3 regions of the Streptosporangium sp. NBC_01639 genome follow, and region 3 is predicted to be linked to each of the others. Evidence: predicted binding sites of a transcription regulator. Region 3 holds the regulator's gene; each other region holds the start of a gene.
The links. Region 3 encodes HrcA, which represses chaperone genes, less so after heat shock. Its sites were predicted from a motif close to TTGGCACTCTCNNNNNGAGAGTGCCAA; they were not measured.

Region 1 (6,461 bases), 2.8 Mb from region 3:
TCGCCTGCACCGACTACCCGAGGACCGTCACCGGCACGCTGACCGGCGGTCAGTCCGTCAACCAGCCGACCCGCTACTACACAACCAGCGCCAGGGGTTTCCACTCCGCCTGCCTGGACGCCAACGACACCGCCGACTTCGACCTCTACCTGCAGAAGTGGAGTGGCCGAAGCTGGGTCAACGTCGCCACCTCCGATGGTCCGGCGCCCGACGAGAAGATCGGCTACACCGGGGCGGCCGGCTTCTACCGTTATCGGGTGACCTCCTCCGTGGGCTCCGGTCCCTACACCCTGAAGTACAAGACGCCGTAAGCCGTCTGGGCTTCATCGCTCCTGCCGCTCCGGTCAATTCCTTGCCAGGCCACCCCGGTGATGTCTGGGATTGGTGATCCTGACGGAGCGGCAGGAAGCCCCGGAGCGGCCAGGGACCGGCTGGCGCCGGACCTCGCTGGAAATCGCGCCCCGCGTGGCGTGTCGCTTCTGTGGTCTTGATCGGCAACGGCTGGATTAGGGTGGTGTTGCCCTTATCGCATGATCAACTAGTGGTATGCGGCGCTCTCCCCCCTCTTGCTTGGAAAGCCGAGGTCGAGGAGAGACCGATGACCCGCAGACATACCGTCACCACCGGATGCGTTCTGGCGATCACCGCCCTTGTTCTGGCGGCCGCTCCGGCCGTCGCCCGCCCCCTGTCGGCCGGCACGGCGGCGGCTCCGGCCGCGCTGAAACCGCCGCCGGGCATGCTGGAGGCGCTCCAGCGCGATCTCCATCTCACCAGGGAGCAGGCCCAGGCCCGGCTGCTCAACGAGACCCGCCTGACCCCGGTCGCGGAACGGCTCCGCAGTGGGCTCGGCACCGAATTCGCCGGCTCCTGGTTCACGGGGGACCTCGGGCAGACCCTCGTGGTGGCCACCACCGATCAGGACAACCTTTCGCAGATCGCCGCCGCGGGTGCCCGGGGTGAGGTGGTCAGCCGGTCGCTGACGCAGCTCGACGCGATCATCGACGAGGTCGACGCGGCGCTGTCCGCCGACGACAGCGGGCTGGTGCGCTATGTCGACGTGAAGACCAACAAGGTCGTCATCCTGTCCGACGCGCCCTCGACGACCGAGGATGTCATCCAGGCCTCCGATGTGGATCCGGTCGCTGTACGGGTGGTGTCGTCTGTCGAGCGGCCCCAGCCGCTCTCCGACCTGGTGGGCGGCGAGGCCTATTACATCGGCTCGGCGTCCCGCTGTTCGATCGGCTTCTCGGCGACCAAGGGGACCCAGAACGGTTTCGTCAGCGCGGGGCACTGCGGTAAGGAGGGCGATACCACCACCGGCTTCAACCAGAGCCCCCAGGGCATCTTCCGGGGGTCGTCCTTCCCGGGCAGCGACTACTCCTGGGTCGCGGTGACTTCCGACTGGACGCCCAAGCCGGTGGTGAAGAACGGCACGGGCGGGACGGTGAACGTCGCCGGTTCCCGGGATGCCATCGAGGGCGCGTCGGTCTGCCGGTCCGGCTCGACCACCGGCTGGCACTGCGGCACCATCCAGCAGCGCAACACCAGCGTCACCTATCCCCAGGGCACCATCACCGAGTTGGTCCGGACCAATGTCTGCGCCGAGCCCGGCGACTCGGGTGGTTCGTTCATCTCGGTGGACCAGGCACAAGGGGTCACCTCCGGCGGCTCCGGGAACTGCACCTCCGGGGGCGTCACCTACTTCCAGCCGGTCGGCGAGATCCTCACGGCCTACGGACTGACCCTGACGGCCAGCAGTGGCGCCACCCCGACGCCGCCTCCGCCGACGACGACCCCCGGCGCCTGCACCGGCTACTCCAGGACCGTCACCGGTACGCTGACCAGTGGTCAGTCCGGCTACCAGCCGGGTAGCCGCTACTACCAATCGACCGCCCGCGGTCTCCACTCCGGCTGCCTGGACGGCCCCGACGGCACTGACTTCGACCTCTACCTGCAGAGGTGGGACGGCCGGAGCTGGGCCACCGTCGCCACCTCCGACAGCCCGGGGCCCGACGAGAAGATCACCTACACCGGCACGGCCGGCTACTACCGCTATCGCGTGACCGCCTTCAGCGGCTCCGGCGCCTACTCCCTGGCATACAACGCGCCATGACCCACCCTGGCGCCACCTCTTGCGGTCGCCCCGACGGCTGACCGCAGTCTCGGGGTGCTGATCACGGTGGAGGCCGCGGAACGGAACTCCCGCCGGACGGGCGATCGACGATCATCCGTCCGGCGGGAGCTCCGTCCGTTCCGTCGGCGGACGAGAGCCAGAGCAGGCCGGCGGTGGTGGAAGAGACGCCCCGGCCGAAGTGGGCGAGGTGCCCACGGCGACGGTCGGATAGCCGGAGCCGTATGAGGTGAGCAGGCCCAGGCAGGTGCGAACGGTTCGTGCGAAACTCGGCGGCCCCGACGAACTTGTCCGGCAGGTAACACGCTGCATCTTGCAGAGTGAGACATCTGGTCAGGATGGCGTGCAGGCGAGGTAGAGTGCGTAAGACCTGCTCGTCAGGTCCTAACTGAATATTTGCTCATCCAGAGGGGTGGAGGGACCGGCCCTGCGAAGCCCCGGCAACCCTCCCGGTTCCAGACTCGTGATCTGACGAGCTCGGCCGGGACAGGTGCCAATTCCGGTCTGTGACCAGGGTGGTCGCAGACGAAGATGAGGGAAAGGCCTCGCTTCATGGCGCTCGCAAGCACTGTAACCCCCACCACCTCGATCGGTCGTGTCGGAGACACGCACAACCGGCGCTTCGGCCCCGCCGCTGCCCTGTCCTGTCGCGAGTGCGGTGCCCGCTACGATCTCGGTCCCGACTTCGCCTGTGTCGAGTGTTTCGGGCCCCTGGAGATCGCCTACGACTTCGGGCGGGTGACCCGTGAGCAGATCGCCGAGGGGCCGGCCAACATCTGGCGTTACCGCTCCCTGCTGCCCGTCCCGGCGGACGTGGCCACCAAGCCCAACATGAACCCCGGCTGGACGAAGCTCGTCGACGCTGGCAACCTCGCCCGCGAGCTGGGTCTGCGCTCGCTGCACATCAAGGACGACTCCGGCAACCCCACCCACTCCTTCAAGGACCGCGTGGTGGCCATCGCGGTGGAGGCGGCCCGCAACTTCGGGTTCCACACCCTGTCCTGCTCCTCCACCGGCAACCTGGCCGGCGCGGTGACCGCCGCCGCCGCCCGGGCCGGGTTGGACGCCTGCGTGTTCATCCCCTCGGATCTGGAGCAGGCCAAGATCGTCATGGCGTCGGTGTACGGCGGCAAGCTGATCGGCATCGAGGGCACCTACGACGACGTGAACCGCTTCTGCTCCGAGCTCATCGGGGACGAACTGGGCGACAAGTGGGGCTTCGTCAACGTCAACCTGCGCCCCTACTACGCCGAGGGCTCCAAGACCCTGGCCTACGAGATCGCCGAGCAGCTCGGCTGGCGGATCCCCGACCAGATCGTCATCCCGGTCGCGTCCGGCTCCCAGCTCACGAAGATCGACAAGGCCTTCAAGGAGCTGATCACGCTCGGCCTCGTCGAGGAGAAGCCGTACAAGATCTTCGCTGCTCAGGCCGAGGGGTGCTCCCCGGTCTCCGCCGCCTACAAGGCCGGTCATGACGTGATCCGCCCGGTCAAGCCCGACACCATCGCCAAGTCGCTGGCGATCGGGAACCCGGCGGACGGCCCCTACGTGCTGGACATCGCCCGGCGCACCGGCGGCGCGGTGGAGGACGTCACCGACGCCGAGATCGTCGACGCGATCCGGTTGCTGGCCAGGACCGAGGGGATCTTCGCCGAGACCGCGGGCGGCGTCACCGTCGGGGTGCTGCGCAAGCTGGTCGCCTCCGGGCGGATCGACCCCGATGCCGAGACCGTGGTCCTCAACACCGGTGACGGCCTCAAGACCCTCGACGCGGTGGCGGACCAGGCACGTCCCACCGCCGTCATCCGTCCGTCTCTCGACGCATTCCGTACGGCTATCGCCTAAAAATTGTGAAAGGTGCTGAACTATGAGCGTTTCTGTGCGGATTCCGACGATTCTCCGGACTTACACCGACGGCTCCTCCGAAGTGGGCGGAGAGGGGGCGACGCTGCGCGAGGTTCTGCAGAAGCTCGACGCCGACTTCCCCGGTATCGGCGCGCGCATTCTTGATGAAACGGGCAAGATTCGACGTTTTGTCAATGTCTACGTCGGGGATGAGGACGTCCGTTTCGCGGAGAACCTTGACACGGCCACGCCGTCCGGCGTTCAGATCTCCATCATTCCGGCGGTCGCCGGAGGCTGATCCTTAGCGCCCGCACCACCCCTCCATCCGCACCCGCACCCGGTCTGACCGCGTGCGGGTGTCGTGTTCTGTGGCGCGAGTCCACTTATGTGGCTGGTGAACGTGATTTGGTTTTTGACTGAACAAACGCTCAGCAAAACATGGTTCCGACCTTGAATGCGCATGTAAATAAGCAGTCTGCGGATTGACTCTGTTGCCCCACGGTGTCTCACAGGTATGGTCGATAACGATCGACGTAGGCGATGTCCATGCCTCGAAGATTGAGGACTTCGCGAGAGGAATGGGCGGTGTCCTCAAGTCCAGTAAGAGGAGTCGGAAGTGGCGCAAGGCACCGTCAAATGGTTCAACGCGGACAAGGGCTACGGCTTCATCGCGGTCGACGGTGGTAAGGATGTGTTCGTCCATTACTCCGCGATCATGATGGACGGCTACCGTGCCCTCGAACAGGGCCAGCGGGTCGAGTTCGAGGTCACCCAGGGCCAGAAGGGTCCCCAGGCGGAATCCGTCCGGGCGGTCTGACGCAGCCGTTCCGTCCATTCGTCGGGAAATGCCGGCAGATCCCGTGGCAGCGCAGTCCGCGCGGATCTTCCTGCGTGTCGGCCCGGCGCGCCGCCCCCATCGGCGCGCCGGGCCTTCGCTGTCAATCCGGGTTCCCGTCCTAAGCTGGACGCAGGTCAGGGCGCCGTCGCTTGCACTCGGCAGGGTAGAGTGCTAAACAGTTCGTTGGCACTCCCCGTTGGAGAGTGCCAACCCTGGATCGAGACGATGGGACCCGCCGAACGGAGTCGCGGGTTCACATGCCGTCGCGGGCGTCGGCTCGATCCGGTGCAAGCCACCCTGCGTTTGGGAGGTCTAGCCGTATGGCAGCCAAGATGATCGCGTTTAATGAGGACGCCAGGCGCGGTCTCGAGCGCGGTATGAACCAGCTCGCGGACGCCGTCAAGGTGACCCTCGGCCCCAAGGGCCGTAACGTCGTGCTGGAGAAGAAGTGGGGCGCCCCCACGATCACCAACGATGGTGTCTCCATCGCCAAGGAGATCGAGCTCGAGGACCCGTGGGAGAAGATCGGGGCCGAGCTCGTCAAGGAAGTCGCCAAGAAGACCGACGACGTCGCGGGCGACGGCACCACCACCGCCACCGTGCTCGCCCAGGCCCTGGTGCGTGAGGGCCTGCGCAACGTGGCCGCCGGCGCCAACCCGATGTCCCTGAAGAAGGGCATCGAGGCCGCCGTCGAGCGCGTCAGCGAGGAGCTCTCCAAGCTGGCCAAGGACGTGGAGACGAAGACGCAGATCGCCTCCACCGCATCCATCTCCGCGGGCGACCCGCAGATCGGCGAGATGATCGCCGAGGCGATGGACAAGGTCGGCAAGGAAGGCGTCATCACCGTCGAGGAGAGCAACACCTTCGGCCTCGAGCTTGAGCTCACCGAGGGCATGCGCTTCGACAAGGGCTACATCTCGCCCTACTTCGTCACCGACCCGGAGCGTATGGAGGCCGTCCTCGACGACGCCTACGTCCTCGTGGTCAACTCGAAGATCTCCGCCAACAAGGACCTGCTCCCGGTTCTCGACAAGGTCGTGCAGGCCGGCAAGCCGCTGCTGATCATCGCCGAGGACATCGACGGTGAGGCCCTGGCGACCCTGGTCGTCAACAAGATCCGCGGCCTGTTCCGCTCGGTCGCGGTCAAGGCCCCGGGCTTCGGCGACCGCCGCAAGGCCATGCTGGGCGATATCGGCATCCTGACCGGTGCCCAGGTCATCAGCGAGGACCTCGGCCTCAAGCTGGAGTCCACCACCCTGGACCAGCTCGGCCGTGCCCGCCAGGTCATCGTCACCAAGGACGAGACCACCATCGTCGACGGTGCCGGCGACGCCGAGCAGATCGCCGGCCGGGTCAACCAGATCCGCGCCGAGATCGACAACACCGACTCCGACTACGACCGCGAGAAGCTCCAGGAGCGTCTCGCCAAGCTGGCCGGCGGCGTGGCCGTCATCAAGGCCGGCGCGGCGACCGAGGTCGAGCTCAAGGAGCGCAAGCACCGCATCGAGGACGCCGTCCGCAACGCCAAGGCGGCCGTCGAGGAGGGCATCGTCCCCGGCGGTGGCGTGGCCCTGCTGCAGGCCGGTGCCAAGGCCTTCGACAAGCTGGAGCTCACCAGCGACGAGGCCACCGGTGCCGCGATCGTGC
Region 2 (6,461 bases), 1.2 Mb from region 3:
AGCTTCTGCCCCTTGAGCAGGAGCCGGGCCTCGTCCGTGGTCATGTACGGAGCGGCGCTCCCGCCGGTGCGGGCCGGGTAGTACATCGAGACCATCAGTTCACGCGCGCCCGCTGCCGGCACCCATGGGTCGCGGCGCCTGCCGTCGACGAGATGCAGGATGTCGCGCCCGACCTTGTACCGACCGGTGGGATGAGGGATCGTGAGGCGGGCGTCGGAACCGTCCGCATCGGAACCGTCCGCAGCGGCGGCCGGGAATGACATCGAGGCGGCTGTCGCGACCGACAGGGGCAGAGCCAGGGCGAGGAGGGCGGCGGCGGTGTTGCGGCGAGTTCTGATCACGGACAGGATCGTAGGAAAGGTCGCACTGTGCCGGACATTGCCGAAAGACCGGCTTGTGGGCTTACTTTGGTAAGGGTGGCAGGGTGCTCCAGGCCGGAACGGGCCGCCGGCGCCGGGCCGTACGGGCTCAGTCCTTGTCGCCCCGGGCGGGGCGGAGAAGGGCTTCGGCGAGGGTCAGCATGGTCTCCTCAAGCGCGCTCAGGCTGCGGCTGAGCTCGGCGCGGGCGGGCTCCATCGTCTCGCTGAGAGCCTCGGTCAGCTGCTCGCGGTCGGGCTGGGCGCGGAGCATGCCGGCCAGGTGGGCGAGGGCGGCCTGAGCATGGGTGACGCGCTCGTCCAGGGAGTCGAAGCGCCTGGCGTGGTCCCCCGCCTGGTCGCCGATGATCTCGCGGATGTTCAGGATGGCGGGTAGCCGGCCGACGCGCTGGTCGACGGCCTCCACCCGGTCGTCGAGGTCCTCCAGCCGCAGCCCGAGCTTCTCCGTGTGACCGTCCAGCATGGACAGCCGGGAGTCGACGGCGTCGACCCGGCCGGCGATGCGGCCCTCGACGTCGTAGAGCCGCTCGTCGAGCGTGTCGAAACGGTCGTCGTGGCGGTCCGTGATCTCCCTCAGACGGGGGCCCACTCCGCTCATCCGCTCGTCCAGGGCGGCGAGGTGGCCGTCGATCCCGCTCAGCCTGCCGTCCAGTCCGTCGATGCGGACCTCGACGCCGTCGGCCCTGCCGTCGGTCCGGGACACGAGCAGGCTGACCCTGCCGTTGACCTGCTCGACGGCGGCGAGCAGGCGGTCGGTCGCGTCGCCGACGGTCTTCCGCACGGTCGTCGAGAGGTCGAGCATCCCGGACTCAAGGCGCTCGGCGCGCTGGGTGAGGTCGGCCAGGGTCCGGTCCAGCCGGGTGAACCGGGTGGCCGCGGCCTCCATGCCGGCCTGTATCCGGCCGAGGCGCTCGGCCAGCTCTCCCAGGCCGTCGCCGACGTCACGGGTGCCGTCGGAGATCGACTGGAGGCGGACGAGGACCTCGTCCACGTTCTCGCCGACGGCGCCGACATCGGCCCACAGGCTCGGCAGCTCGCCGAGGGGCGTCACCCGGTCGTGAACGGAGCCGACGCGCTCTCCCATGGCGTCCACCCGGTCCCGGACCGCCTCGACATGCTGGGCGAGCCCCTCGGCCCAGGTCGGCGGATGGACGGTGCCGTCGTCCAGCCGGCCGTGGCCGGACTCCGGCGAGCCGCCCAGCCCGCCGGGCTCACGCTCCCTGACCTCGCGCAGCAACCACTCCATGCCCTCCAGTCGCTGGCGGATCTCGTTCAGCGCGGTGTCCTGGGTGTCCTGCCCGGACACCTGGTCCCGGGTGGCGCGGGCGAGAAGCTCGCGCATCCGGTCGGAGATGGCGGCCTGGCTGCCTGTCTGGAGCGGGGTGGGGGCGGAGTGATCCACCGAGAACTCCTTCACTCGCCGACGGTCGGCCGCCTGGTGGGATTGGTCCGGCCTGCTGAAGAACACGGTTGAACCGCATGCGGGGGAAGAACTCCCGCGCGACGACCCTAGCCTTTGGGCCGCGGTTTTCCGCGCGGACTTTAAAAGATCATGATTGCCACCATATTGTCTGGAATAATCATTTTGCCAGGTCAGGAAGGGGTGCAGATGAGGGCGAAAGGCCTTTCGATAATCCTGGTGAGAATGACCACGGCCGATTTGTCACCGGAAAGTCGCAGGTCTTTCCGGAGGCGGTCGACGTCGACCGCCGACCCGCGCTTTTTGATCGTCGCGTTGCCGACCCCGCGCTCGCGGAGCGCCGCCCGCAGTCGTTTCAGCGAGAACGGCAGCACCTCGTGGACCTCGTACCGGGACGCCCACGGAGTCCGCGACGCGACGTCCCCGGTGATGTAGGCGATGTGCGGGTCGAGCAGGTGGCCGCCGACCATCGCGGCGATCTCCCCGACGAGGTGGGCCCGGATCGCCGCGCCGTCCGGCTCGTACACGTAACGGCCGACGGGGCCGTGTCCGGCCGGTCCGAGCACGGGATCGGGGACCAGCGTCGCGCCGGTGGGCAGGATCGTCGCCCGGCGTTCCGCCTCTCCCGCCAGCCCTCCGCACCAGATCACCGCTTCCTTGACGTCACCCTTGTAGGAGACCCATTCGGTCTCGGTGCCGGCGGGGAGGAACGCGTAGGGGATGCCCGGGGCGACCTTCAGGCAGGCGGCCTCCGCCTTCGCCACCATCCCCAGGACGTCGGGCCACGGCGGGGAGTAGGCCATCGGATCGAAGGTCCTGCCCCGCGCGGTACGGCGGGCGGGGTCGGCGAACAGCACGTCGAAGGCGGCCGGATCCAGCGTGGCGGCGTCGGCCGCCCGGACCGAGACCCGCTCCCCGAAACCGAGGGCGTCGGCGTTGGCCTGGGCGATCGCGGCGGTGAGCGGGTCGGCGTCCACGGCCTCGACCTCGCAGCCGGCCCTGGCCAGTGCGAGGAGGTCGCCGCCGATGCCGCAGCACACGTCGGCGACCCGGGAGCCCGGCGCGATGCGGCGGGCCCGGTGGTCGGCGACCTCGCGGCGGGTGGCCTGCTCCAGGCCGCCGGAGGTGAAGTACATCACGTCGGCGTCGGCGCCGAACTTCTCCCCGGCGCGCCGCCGGAGCGTGGCCTGGGTGAGCGCGGCCGAGGTCAGGTCGGCGTCGTAGGTCTTCCTGAGCCGCGTCACCGCCGCCACCGGATCGTCGCCGGCGAGCCCGGCCGCCACGCCCAGGGCCTCCTGGCCGCGCGGCGTCAGCAGTTCCCGGAATGCGTCAAGGTCCACGTCGCCCGACGTTACCGCCTCAGCTCAGCAGGTCGGCGAGATCTATCTCGATGGGGAACGGCACCTCCACGGAGAGCCGCCCGTGATGGATGCCGGTGGGGACGTATGTATGAGTGGCGGGATCGAGTTCGTAGACATAAACGACTGGTTTGCCGGCTTCATCCTCGATGCGCCAGAAATGGGTAATCCCGGCTCCGGCGTAGCGGAGGGGTTTGACCTCGCGGTCCCGCAGTTTGGACTCGGGTGAGACCACTTCCACGACCAGGCAGACCTCCACCGGGGCGTACGAGGTGCGATCGTGATCATGGTTCAGGGCGGCGTCGATCAGAAGCACATCGGGGCAGGGGCGCTGCCTGACACCAAGGGTGATGTCCATCTGCGTGGCCACCGCGAGGTTTTCGGGCGCTTGAGCCTCGAACGCGCTCGCGAGCCTGCGGATCACGACATCATGGAAACGTTTCTGGGGGGACATGAAGATGAGGGCTCCATCGACGAGTTCGACGTGCTTGAAGAAGTCCAGCTCGCCGTTGGGGCCCTCCTGGGGGAGGTTGTCGAGGTCGTCGGCCGTCCATCCCCCGTCCGGGGGGTAGGGCCAGTTGGCGAGCGGATCGCCCGCCTCGCGCAGCGTGCCCGTCTCCTCGCTCATCGTGCTGGTCACGTCGCCCACCGTAGCGCCATCATCATTACTTTGCGTGGCCATTCGCCCACATCCCGTCAGAGCTCGCCCGCGTCCTTCCGTATATTCCCCCAATCGCGGGGGCGGCGACCCCCGGAAAGGAGAGGGGGCGATGTTCGCCGGAAGCACACACGGGCGGTTCGTGTTGACTGTCAAGCCCTCCTTGCATACTGTTCCGTATTGGCACTCTCCCCGTGAGAGTGCCAAATCATATGCGACGAGGCAGGTCTGACACCCGCGACGGCAGACCGCTGGTCGCCTCTTCTAGATCATTCAAATCTGAAGGGGAGGTCCGACGTGACGACCGCCACCAAGGTTCCCGTTAAGCCGCTCGGCGACCGCATTGTGGTCCAGCCGCTTGAGGCCGAGCAGACCACCGCTTCCGGCCTTGTTATCCCGGACACCGCCAAGGAGAAGCCGCAGGAGGGCAAGGTCCTCGCGGTGGGCCCCGGCAACTGGGACGAGGACGGCGACAAGCGGATTCCGCTCGACGTCAAGGAGGGCGACATCGTCCTCTACAGCAAGTACGGCGGCACCGAGGTGAAGTACGGCGGCGAGGAGTACCTGGTGCTCTCCGCCCGCGACGTGCTCGCCATCATCGAGAAGTAGTTCACGCTTCATAAAGATGACGTATCGAGCCCCGGGCCGCGTGAGCGCCCGGGGCTTTGATGCGCCGACGTACTTCAGAGAGGATTGACATGCCGAAGATCCTGTCGTTCGAGGAGGACGCGCGCCGCGCTCTTGAGCGTGGTGTGAACGCCCTTGCGGACGCCGTCAAGGTGACTCTCGGCCCGCGGGGCCGCAACGTCGTCATCGACAAGAAGTTCGGTGCGCCGACCATCACCAACGACGGTGTCACCATCGCCCGCGAGGTCGAGTTGGAGGCGCCGTACGAGAACCTCGGTGCCCAGCTCGCCAAGGAAGTCGCCACCAAGACCAACGACGTCGCCGGTGACGGCACCACCACCGCGACCGTCCTCGCCCAGGCGATGGTCCGCGAGGGTCTGCGCAACGTCGCCGCGGGGGCCCAGCCCCTGTCGCTCAAGCGGGGCATCGACCTCGCGGCCCGGGCCGTCAGCGACAAGCTGATCGAGTCCGCCCGCCCGGTCGAGGACAAGAAGGAGATCGCGAACGTAGCGACGATCTCCGCGCAGGACGCCAAGATCGGCGAGCTGATCGCCGAGGCGTTCGACAAGGTGGGCAAGGACGGTGTCATCACCGTCGAAGAGTCCAACACCATGGGTCTGGACCTGGAGTTCACCGAGGGCCTCCAGTTCGACAAGGGCTACCTGTCGCCCTACATGGTCACCGACCAGGAGCGGATGGAAGCGGTCCTGGAGGACCCCTACATCCTGATCACCCAGGGCAAGATCGCCTCTGTGGCGGACTTCCTGCCGCTGCTGGAGAAGATCGCGCAGACCAAGAAGGCGCTGCTCGTCATCGCCGAGGACGTCGAGGGTGAGGCCCTGGCCGTCCTGGTCACGAACAAGATCCGTGGCACCTTCACCTCCGTCGCCGTCAAGGCGCCGGGCTTCGGTGACCGCCGCAAGGCCATGCTGCAGGACATCGCGATCCTCACCGGTGGCCAGGTGGTCAGCGAGGAGGTCGGTCTCAAGCTGGAGAACGTCGGCCTCGAGGTGCTCGGCACCGCCCGCCGCGTCGTGATCACCAAGGACGCCACCACCGTCGTGGACGGCGCCGGCGACGAGCAGGCGATCTCCGACCGGGTCAGGGAGATCAGGCACGCCATCGAGCAGTCCGACTCCGACTGGGACCGCGAGAAGCTTCAGGAGCGCCTCGCCAAGCTCGCCGGCGGTGTCTCCGTGCTGAAGGTCGGCGCGGCCACCGAGGTGGAGCTCAAGGAGAAGAAGCACCGCCTTGAGGACGCCATCTCCGCGACCCGTGCGGCGATCGAGGAGGGCATCGTCTCCGGCGGCGGCTCCGCGCTCATCCACGTGGCCAAGGTCCTGGACGACCTCGGTCTGTCCGGCGACGAGGCCACCGGTGTCGCCGTGGTCCGCAAGGCGCTCATCGAGCCGGCTCGCTGGATCGCCGAGAACGCCGGTCTCGAAGGCTACGTCGTGACGACCAAGGTCTCCGAGCTCCCTGTCGGTCAGGGGTTCAACGCCGCCACGGGTGAGTACGGCGACCTGATCGCCCAGGGGGTCATCGACCCGGTCAAGGTCACCCGCTCGGCCGTCCAGAACGCCGCCTCCATCGCCGGCATGCTGCTGACGACCGAGGCGCTCGTGGTGGACAAGCCCGAGGAGGAGGCCCCGGCCGCCGGCGGCCAGGGCCACGGTCACGGTCACGGTCACTGATCTCCATCGGATCCGGTACGGCTCGCGTCCCCTCGGGGCGCGAGCCGTTTCTGTTTTCCGGTAAACCGAAAGGGGCCCCAAAGCGTCACTACGCTTCGCCCTGAAGGCTAAACGTCTCTCTAACAAATAGCCGACATATTCGGCTATCCAGTAAAATATTAAGGCATACTAAGGCCGCTGCCGTCATCATTTGATTACACCCCGTTATCTCCGCCTCAATGTGACCAATCCGTAGCCGTTCGCTATGACGACAGGCCGGATCAGGGCGGGCATCATGCCTAAGTGACCGAGGGATGCGTCGCCGACGCCAAAAATGGGGTAAGGCTT
Region 3 (6,461 bases):
ACCTCGATCGTGCCCGCGGCCATCAGCCGGGGGATCGACTCGGGATCGAGCATGTCGTGCAGCGCGTCGTAGAGCGGGCGCAGGTAGGGATCGATCTTCTCGTAGAGCGTGCCGGGCAGGAAACCCAGCCGCTCACCCGCTTCGACCGCAGGACGGGTCAGGATGATCCGGTTGACCTTCTTCTCCTGAAGGGCCTTCACCGCCTTGGCCATCGCGAGGTAGGTCTTGCCGGTGCCGGCCGGACCGATGCCGAAGACGACGGTGTGCTTGTCGATCGCGTCGACGTAGCGCTTCTGGTTCACGGTCTTCGGACGGATGGTCCGGCCCCGTGAGGAGATGATGTCGAGGGAGAGCACCTCGGCAGGACGGTCGGAGGTCATCCGCAGCATCGCGATGCTGCGCTCCACGGCGTCCGTCGTGAGCTCTGCCCCTCCCTGGACGAGCTCCGACAGCTCTTCGAAGAGACGCACCACGGTGCTGCTCTCCTCCGGGCTGCCGGTGATCGTGATCTCGTTGCCCCGGACGTGGATGTCGGCACGGAAGGCACCCTCGATGACCCGCAACAACTCATCGCGCGAGCCCAGCAGGCTGACCATCGAATGATCGTCCGGAATCACCACCTTTGCTTGGGTCCGGCTGGGGCCCTTCGATCGTGGTGGGGACGTTCTGCTGGAATCGTTTGTCTCGGACATAGGCGGGCCTTTCGGCCTGTTCGCCTCCAGGTATCGGCGCGGAACTACTCCGCCATCGTATCCGTGATCGACGCTGTCGCGCTTACCGGTTTTTACCCGGGCGGCCAGGTCAGACCACGCCCGCCCAGCACGTGTCCGTGCACGTGGAAGACGGTCTGGCCCGCCCCGGGCCCGGTGTTGAAGACCAGGCGGTATCCCGAGTCGGCGACGCCCTCCTGCTCGGCGACCGCGTGTGCGGCCTTGAGCACGTCGTCGGCGAGTCCGTGGTCGGCCGCGGCCAGCGCGGCCGCGTCCGGGTAATGGTCCTTGGGGACCACGAGCACGTGCGTGGGCGCCTGCGGGTTGACATCGCGGAAGGCCAGCGTGCGATCGGTCTCATGGACGATCTTCGCGGGGATCTCTCCGGCCACGATCTTGCAGAACAGGCAGTCGGCTTCGCTCACCATGCAGGCACCCTATCCTCCCCTGACGTTGCCAATCGGTGATGGTGCATCGCCAGCAAAGAAAGATCCACCCGGATATGGTGGGTATGCAAAACTTCAACAACCACAGCCCATTACGATTCGCACGATATGGCCGCCTGGCGAGGACACGACTGGGTCATGCCCCCTAATGAACCGGAAGAGCGTAAACCCTCTGGGAAGGCCGAGCGTCCCACTGATGTGACCACCGAGACCCTCGTGGCCGACAGGTCGCTGGGGGCGGTGCCCGTCGGGTGGGATGCCGACATGGCCGTTACCGCGCTGTACAGCGCGCATTACCGGTCGCTCGTGCGTCTCGCTGTGCTACTCGTCCGTGATATGGCAACCGCGGAGGAGGTCGTGCAGGACGCGTTCGTCGCCATCCATGGCGCCTGGCGTCGCCTGCGTGACACCGACAAGGCACTCGCCTACCTGCGCCAATCGGTCGTCAACCGATCCCGCTCGGTGCTTCGGCACCGGGCAGTCGTGGAGAAGTACGCCCCCAAGGGCATGCCGGACGCACCGAGCGCCGAGAACGGCGCGATCGGGGAGTTCGAGCGGTCCGCCGTCATCGAGGCACTGCGCGGGCTGCCCGCACGCCAGCGCGAGGCACTGGTCCTGCGCTATTACGGAGACCTTTCAGAAGCGCAGATCGCCCATGCCATGGGCATCAGCAAGGGCGCGGTCAAGAGCCACACCGCTCGTGGCATGGCCGCCTTACGGACCTCACTGGAGCAACTGTCATGACCGACTCCCCCGACGAGTACGGCGAGCTGCTCCGCCGTGTCCTCAGTGCGGAGGCGAACTCGGTCGTTCCCTCCCCCGACGGACTGGAGATCATCCGCGCCCGCGTGGAAAGACGCGGGCTCCGCGGCCTGATGTGGTGGCGCGCCGGAGCCTCTGTCGCCGGGGCCGTCCTGGTCGCGGCCACCGTGGTCATGGTGGTGCCGACATTCCGCGAGCAGGTGAGCCAGACGGTGAACAGCAAGGAAATCACCTACACCCAGTCGACCGCACCTGACCTGTCCGCCACCTCGCGGGCTCCCTCGAACAATCACAACCCCCTCCCGGTCGTCACCAGGTCGGGGTCGGGCACCACGGCACCCGCGCCGCTCCCCACCCACGCCAAGAGCACCGGACCGAGCCCCAGGGCCACGCCGAAGCCGACTCCGAAACCCACCCCGAAACCCACGCCGTCCGTCACCTGCCCCACGACGCTCCCCGAAAGCACACCGGGCGAGCCGGAGGAGCTCACGGAGGAGTGCAAGGAGACACCGACCTCGAAGCCATCGGATTCCGTCACCCCTTCGGAGACCCCCTGCCCGGTCGAGGAGTGCCCGCCGCCCGACGAACCGGCGCCACCGATGCCGACGGAGGCGCCGACCTCCGTCTCCTCCGGCCGCTAGGAGATCACCAGCGGCCGGAGCGCGTCTGAAGCACGGCCGCCGCGGCGACCCCGGCCGTCGAGGTGCGCAGCACCGTCGGACCGAGCAGCGCCGGTACGGCTCCCGCCTCCCGGAACGCGACGATCTCCTCTTCCGCGACCCCGCCCTCAGGTCCGACCACCACGACGATGTCGCCGGCGCCGGGAAGCTCCAGGGCGGAGAGCGCGGAGGACGCCTCCTCGTGCAGCACGATCCCCAGGGCGGCCGACGACAGCAGCGCGGCCACTCCGGCGGTGGTCACGGGTCCGGTCACCTCGGGTAGGTGAAACCGTCGAGACTGCTTGCCCGCCTCCCTCGCCGTGGAGCGCCAGCGATCGAGCGACTTGGCCGCCCGGTCGCCCTTCCACCGGGTCACGGACCGGGCCGCGGCCCAGGGAACGATCACGTCGACCCCCGCCTCGGTCATCATCTCCACGGCCAGCTCGCCCCGGTCGCCCTTGGGCAGGCCCTGCACCACGACCAGGCGCGGCTGCGGGACCGGAACCTCGTAACGGCGGAGCACCTCGACACGGAGGGAGTCCTTGCCCGCATCGCGGACCACGCACTCGGCCACGGTGCCTGCGCCATCGGTCAGGTCCAGCCGTTCTCCGGCCCGCAGCCGCCGTACGGCCGCGGCGTGCCGTCCCTCCGGCCCGCCGAACGTGAACTCCGTACGGGCCAGATCGGCCGCCTCGGCCAGGAAGACCGGAGCCGTCATCGGCCGTTGGAGCCGTGCCGGCGGGCGCCCCTGTCAGCGGCCATTGAAAGCGTCCCGCAGCCGGGAGAAGAACCCCTGCTGGCCGGGGGCGAACTTGCCGGGCGGGCGCTCCTCGCCCCGGAGCTTGGCGAGCTCGCGCATGAGCTCTTCCTGGGCCGGGTCGAGGCGGGCGGGTGTCTCCACGTTGACATGGATCAGCAGATCCCCGCGGCCGTTCTCGTTGAGGTGCTGGACGCCCCGGCCGTAGAGCGGGATGGTCTGCCCGGACTGGGTGCCCGGCCGGATGTCGAGCTCCTCCGGACCGTCGAGCGTCTCCATGGTCAGGATGGTGCCCAGCGAGGCCGCGGTCATCGGGATCTGCACGGTGCAGTGCAGATCGTCACCCCGGCGTTCGAAGATCTCGTGCGAGCGCTCAACGATCTCCAGGAACAGGTCGCCGGGCGGGCCGCCACCCGGACCGATCTCGCCTTCGCCGGCGAGCTGGATGTGGGTGCCGTCCTCCACCCCGGCCGGGATGCGGACCTTGATGGTCCGCCGGGTGCGGACCCGGCCGTCACCGGAGCACTCCTGACAGGGGTTGCGGATGATCGAACCGAACCCGCCGCACTGGGGGCAGGGACGGGAGGTCATGACCTGCCCCAGGAAGGACCGCGTGACCTGGGAGATCTCACCGCGGCCATGGCACATGTCACAGGTGTCAGGATGGGTGCCGGCCGCGGCGCCGGAGCCCGTGCAGACCTCGCAGAGCACGGCGGTGTCCACCACCAGCTCGCGGGTGGTGCCGAAGGCCGACTCGCTCAGGTCGAGCTCCACCCGGATGGTCGCGTTGCGACCCCGTCGGGCACGTGACCGCGGACCGCGGCCACCGCCGCCGCCGGCTGCGCCGAAGAAGGCGTCCATGATGTCGCTGAACGGGAAGCCCGCCCCGAAGCCCCCGGCACCGGCGCCGGCACCCGAGGCGAACGGATCGGCGCCCATGTCGTACATCTGACGCTTGTTGGCGTCGGACAGCACCTCGTATGCCTGTGTGATGTCCTTGAACCGCTCCTGGGTCTCAGGGTCGGGGTTCACGTCGGGATGCAACTCTCGAGCCAGGCGGCGGTATGCCTTCTTGATCTCTTCCGCACTGGCGTCGCGGCGCACCCCGAGGGTGCCGTAGTAGTCGCTCTTAGCCACTTAGTTGACCTCTTAGGATGCAGCCAGGATCTGGCTGACGTAGCGTGCCACCGCGCGCACCGCGCCCATCGTGACCGGGTAGTCCATTCGCGTCGGACCCAGCACACCGAGCCGGGCCAGTTGCTTGTCCCCCGAACCGTATCCGGCGGCGACGAGCGATGTGCCCTGGAGACCCGTGTAGGGGTTCTCCGAGCCGATCCGCACCGTCAGAGCCGAAAGGTCCGAGGTCTCACCGAGCAGGCGCATGAGCACGACCTGCTCTTCCAGGGCCTCCAGCACATCGCGGAGTCCGACGGTGAAGTCGGCTCCCGCGAGGTTGGCGGCCCCGGCGAAGACAATCTTTTCATCATGCCGGTCCACCAGGGACTCCAGCAGCACCGACAGGACCGTGGCCGCGAGCGGCCGGTCCTCCGCCGGAAGCCGGGCGGGCAGGTCGGCGACCATGTCCGGGACACGGGCCAGCCCGCAGCCGTCCAGGCAGGCGTTGAGAGTCGCGCGCAGATGGGCGACGCGGGTCTCGTCGACCACGTCGGGCAGTTCGACCACGCGCTGCTCGACCCGTCCCGTGTTGGTGATGAGCACGAACATCAGCCGGCGCTCACTCAGCGGGACCAGCTCGACGTGGCGGACCGCGGAGTTCGTCAGGGTGGGATATTGCACGACGGCGACCTGACGGGTGAGCTGCGCCAGCAGCCGCACCGTGCGCATCACGACGTCGTCGATGTCCATGGCTCCGGCGAGGAAGGTCTCGATGGCCTTCCGCTCCGCGCTCGACAGCGGCTTCACCTGCGAAAGCCGGTCGACGAACAGCCGGTAACCCTTGTCGGTGGGGACCCTGCCGGCGCTGGTGTGGGGTTGGGCGATGTAGCCCTGCTCCTCCAGCACCGCCATGTCGTTACGGATGGTCGCGGGCGAGACACCCAGGTTGTGCCGTTCGACGAGGGCCTTGGAGCCCACCGGCTCGTTGGTGGACACGTAGTCCTCGACGATGGCGCGGAGCACCGCCAACTTGCGGTCGTCGACCAACGCGCTCACCTCCTTGCCCGCACCCGAACGCGAAACGCCAGGTCTGGCACTCTGTGTTCCCGAGTGCCAAGTGTACGGCCCTTGCCCGCGGGGTGCGATAACACGACGTCAGGATGACAGAGTCGAGCGGTTGTCAAGCAACCCCTATCGCCACACAAGCGGTAAGACTCACAATTTATGACATGCCCCCCGGCGGGACCACCTCGGACGTACCGGGCTACGGCGCACCTCGACAGCCCTGCGGCCCGCAGCGTCAGGCCGCGGCCGCACGGCGGGTGATCGCGGCTTTTTGCTACCGTCCCCTTGATCCGAGATGAGAGAGCGGGCGGTGGCTGATGTACGAGCGTGACGTGCTTGCGGAGAACTGGCGACGCCCTCTCAAGGGGAAGATCCCCCAGGTCCCCGCCGAGCTCGACCTGGTCGTGGAGGACGCCGGTGGCGGCTTCTGCGGCGCCGTGGTGGCCTGCGACAAGGAAGCCGTCACGCTGGAGGACCGGTTCGGGCGGCGGCGGCTGTTCCCGCTGGAGCCCGCCGCCTTCCTCCTGGAGGGCAAGGTGGTGACGCTGGTACGGCCCGCCGCCGCGCCGCAGGCTCCCCGGAGGAGCGCCTCGGGCTCCATCGCGGTGGAGGGCCTGCGGGCCCGGGTGGCGAAGGAGAGCCGGATCTATGTGGAGGGCGTGCACGACGCCGCCCTCGTGGAGAAGGTCTGGGGCCACGACCTCCGGGTCGAAGGCGTGGTCGTGGAGTATCTCGAGGGAATCGACCACCTGCCCTCGATCGTGGCGGAGTTCGGGCCGGGTCCCGACCGCCGTCTGGGCGTGCTCGTCGACCATCTGGTCCCCGGCTCGAAGGAGAGCCGGATCGCCTCCCAGGTCTCCTCGCCACACGTGCTGATCGTGGGGCATCCGTTCGTGGACGTCTGGCAGGCGGTCAGACCCTCCGTACTGAAGATCGCCTCCTGGCC

Region 1: groL (chaperonin GroEL) is a predicted target of HrcA. The motif match lies at 4,998-5,024, and genes of this name have one in related genera.
Region 2: groES (co-chaperone GroES) is a predicted target of HrcA. The motif match lies at 3,994-4,020, and genes of this name have one in related genera.

Annotation. Positions count from the first base shown of each region.
Region 1 is NZ_CP109272.1:5,090,144-5,096,604, forward strand. It holds gene OHA77_RS23260 (S1 family peptidase) at 1-311, shown strand, start outside; gene OHA77_RS23265 (S1 family peptidase) at 599-2,113, shown strand; SAM riboswitch class I at 2,529-2,669, shown strand; gene thrC (threonine synthase) at 2,684-3,976, shown strand; gene OHA77_RS23275 (MoaD/ThiS family protein) at 3,999-4,274, shown strand; gene OHA77_RS23280 (cold-shock protein) at 4,593-4,793, shown strand; gene groL (chaperonin GroEL) at 5,135-6,461, shown strand, end outside.
Region 2 is NZ_CP109272.1:3,469,503-3,475,963, reverse strand. It holds gene OHA77_RS15415 (alpha/beta hydrolase family protein) at 1-341, opposite strand, end outside; gene OHA77_RS15410 (hypothetical protein) at 469-1,779, opposite strand; gene OHA77_RS15405 (THUMP-like domain-containing protein) at 1,971-3,137, opposite strand; gene OHA77_RS15400 (Uma2 family endonuclease) at 3,157-3,795, opposite strand; gene groES (co-chaperone GroES) at 4,111-4,422, shown strand; gene groL (chaperonin GroEL) at 4,512-6,134, shown strand.
Region 3 is NZ_CP109272.1:2,252,568-2,259,028, forward strand. It holds gene OHA77_RS10070 (PhoH family protein) at 1-692, opposite strand, end outside; gene OHA77_RS10075 (histidine triad nucleotide-binding protein) at 785-1,135, opposite strand; gene OHA77_RS10080 (SigE family RNA polymerase sigma factor) at 1,421-1,900, shown strand; gene OHA77_RS10085 (hypothetical protein) at 1,897-2,559, shown strand; gene OHA77_RS10090 (16S rRNA (uracil(1498)-N(3))-methyltransferase) at 2,564-3,295, opposite strand; gene dnaJ (molecular chaperone DnaJ) at 3,329-4,471, opposite strand; gene hrcA (heat-inducible transcriptional repressor HrcA) at 4,484-5,497, opposite strand; gene OHA77_RS10105 (DUF3097 domain-containing protein) at 5,833-6,461, shown strand, end outside.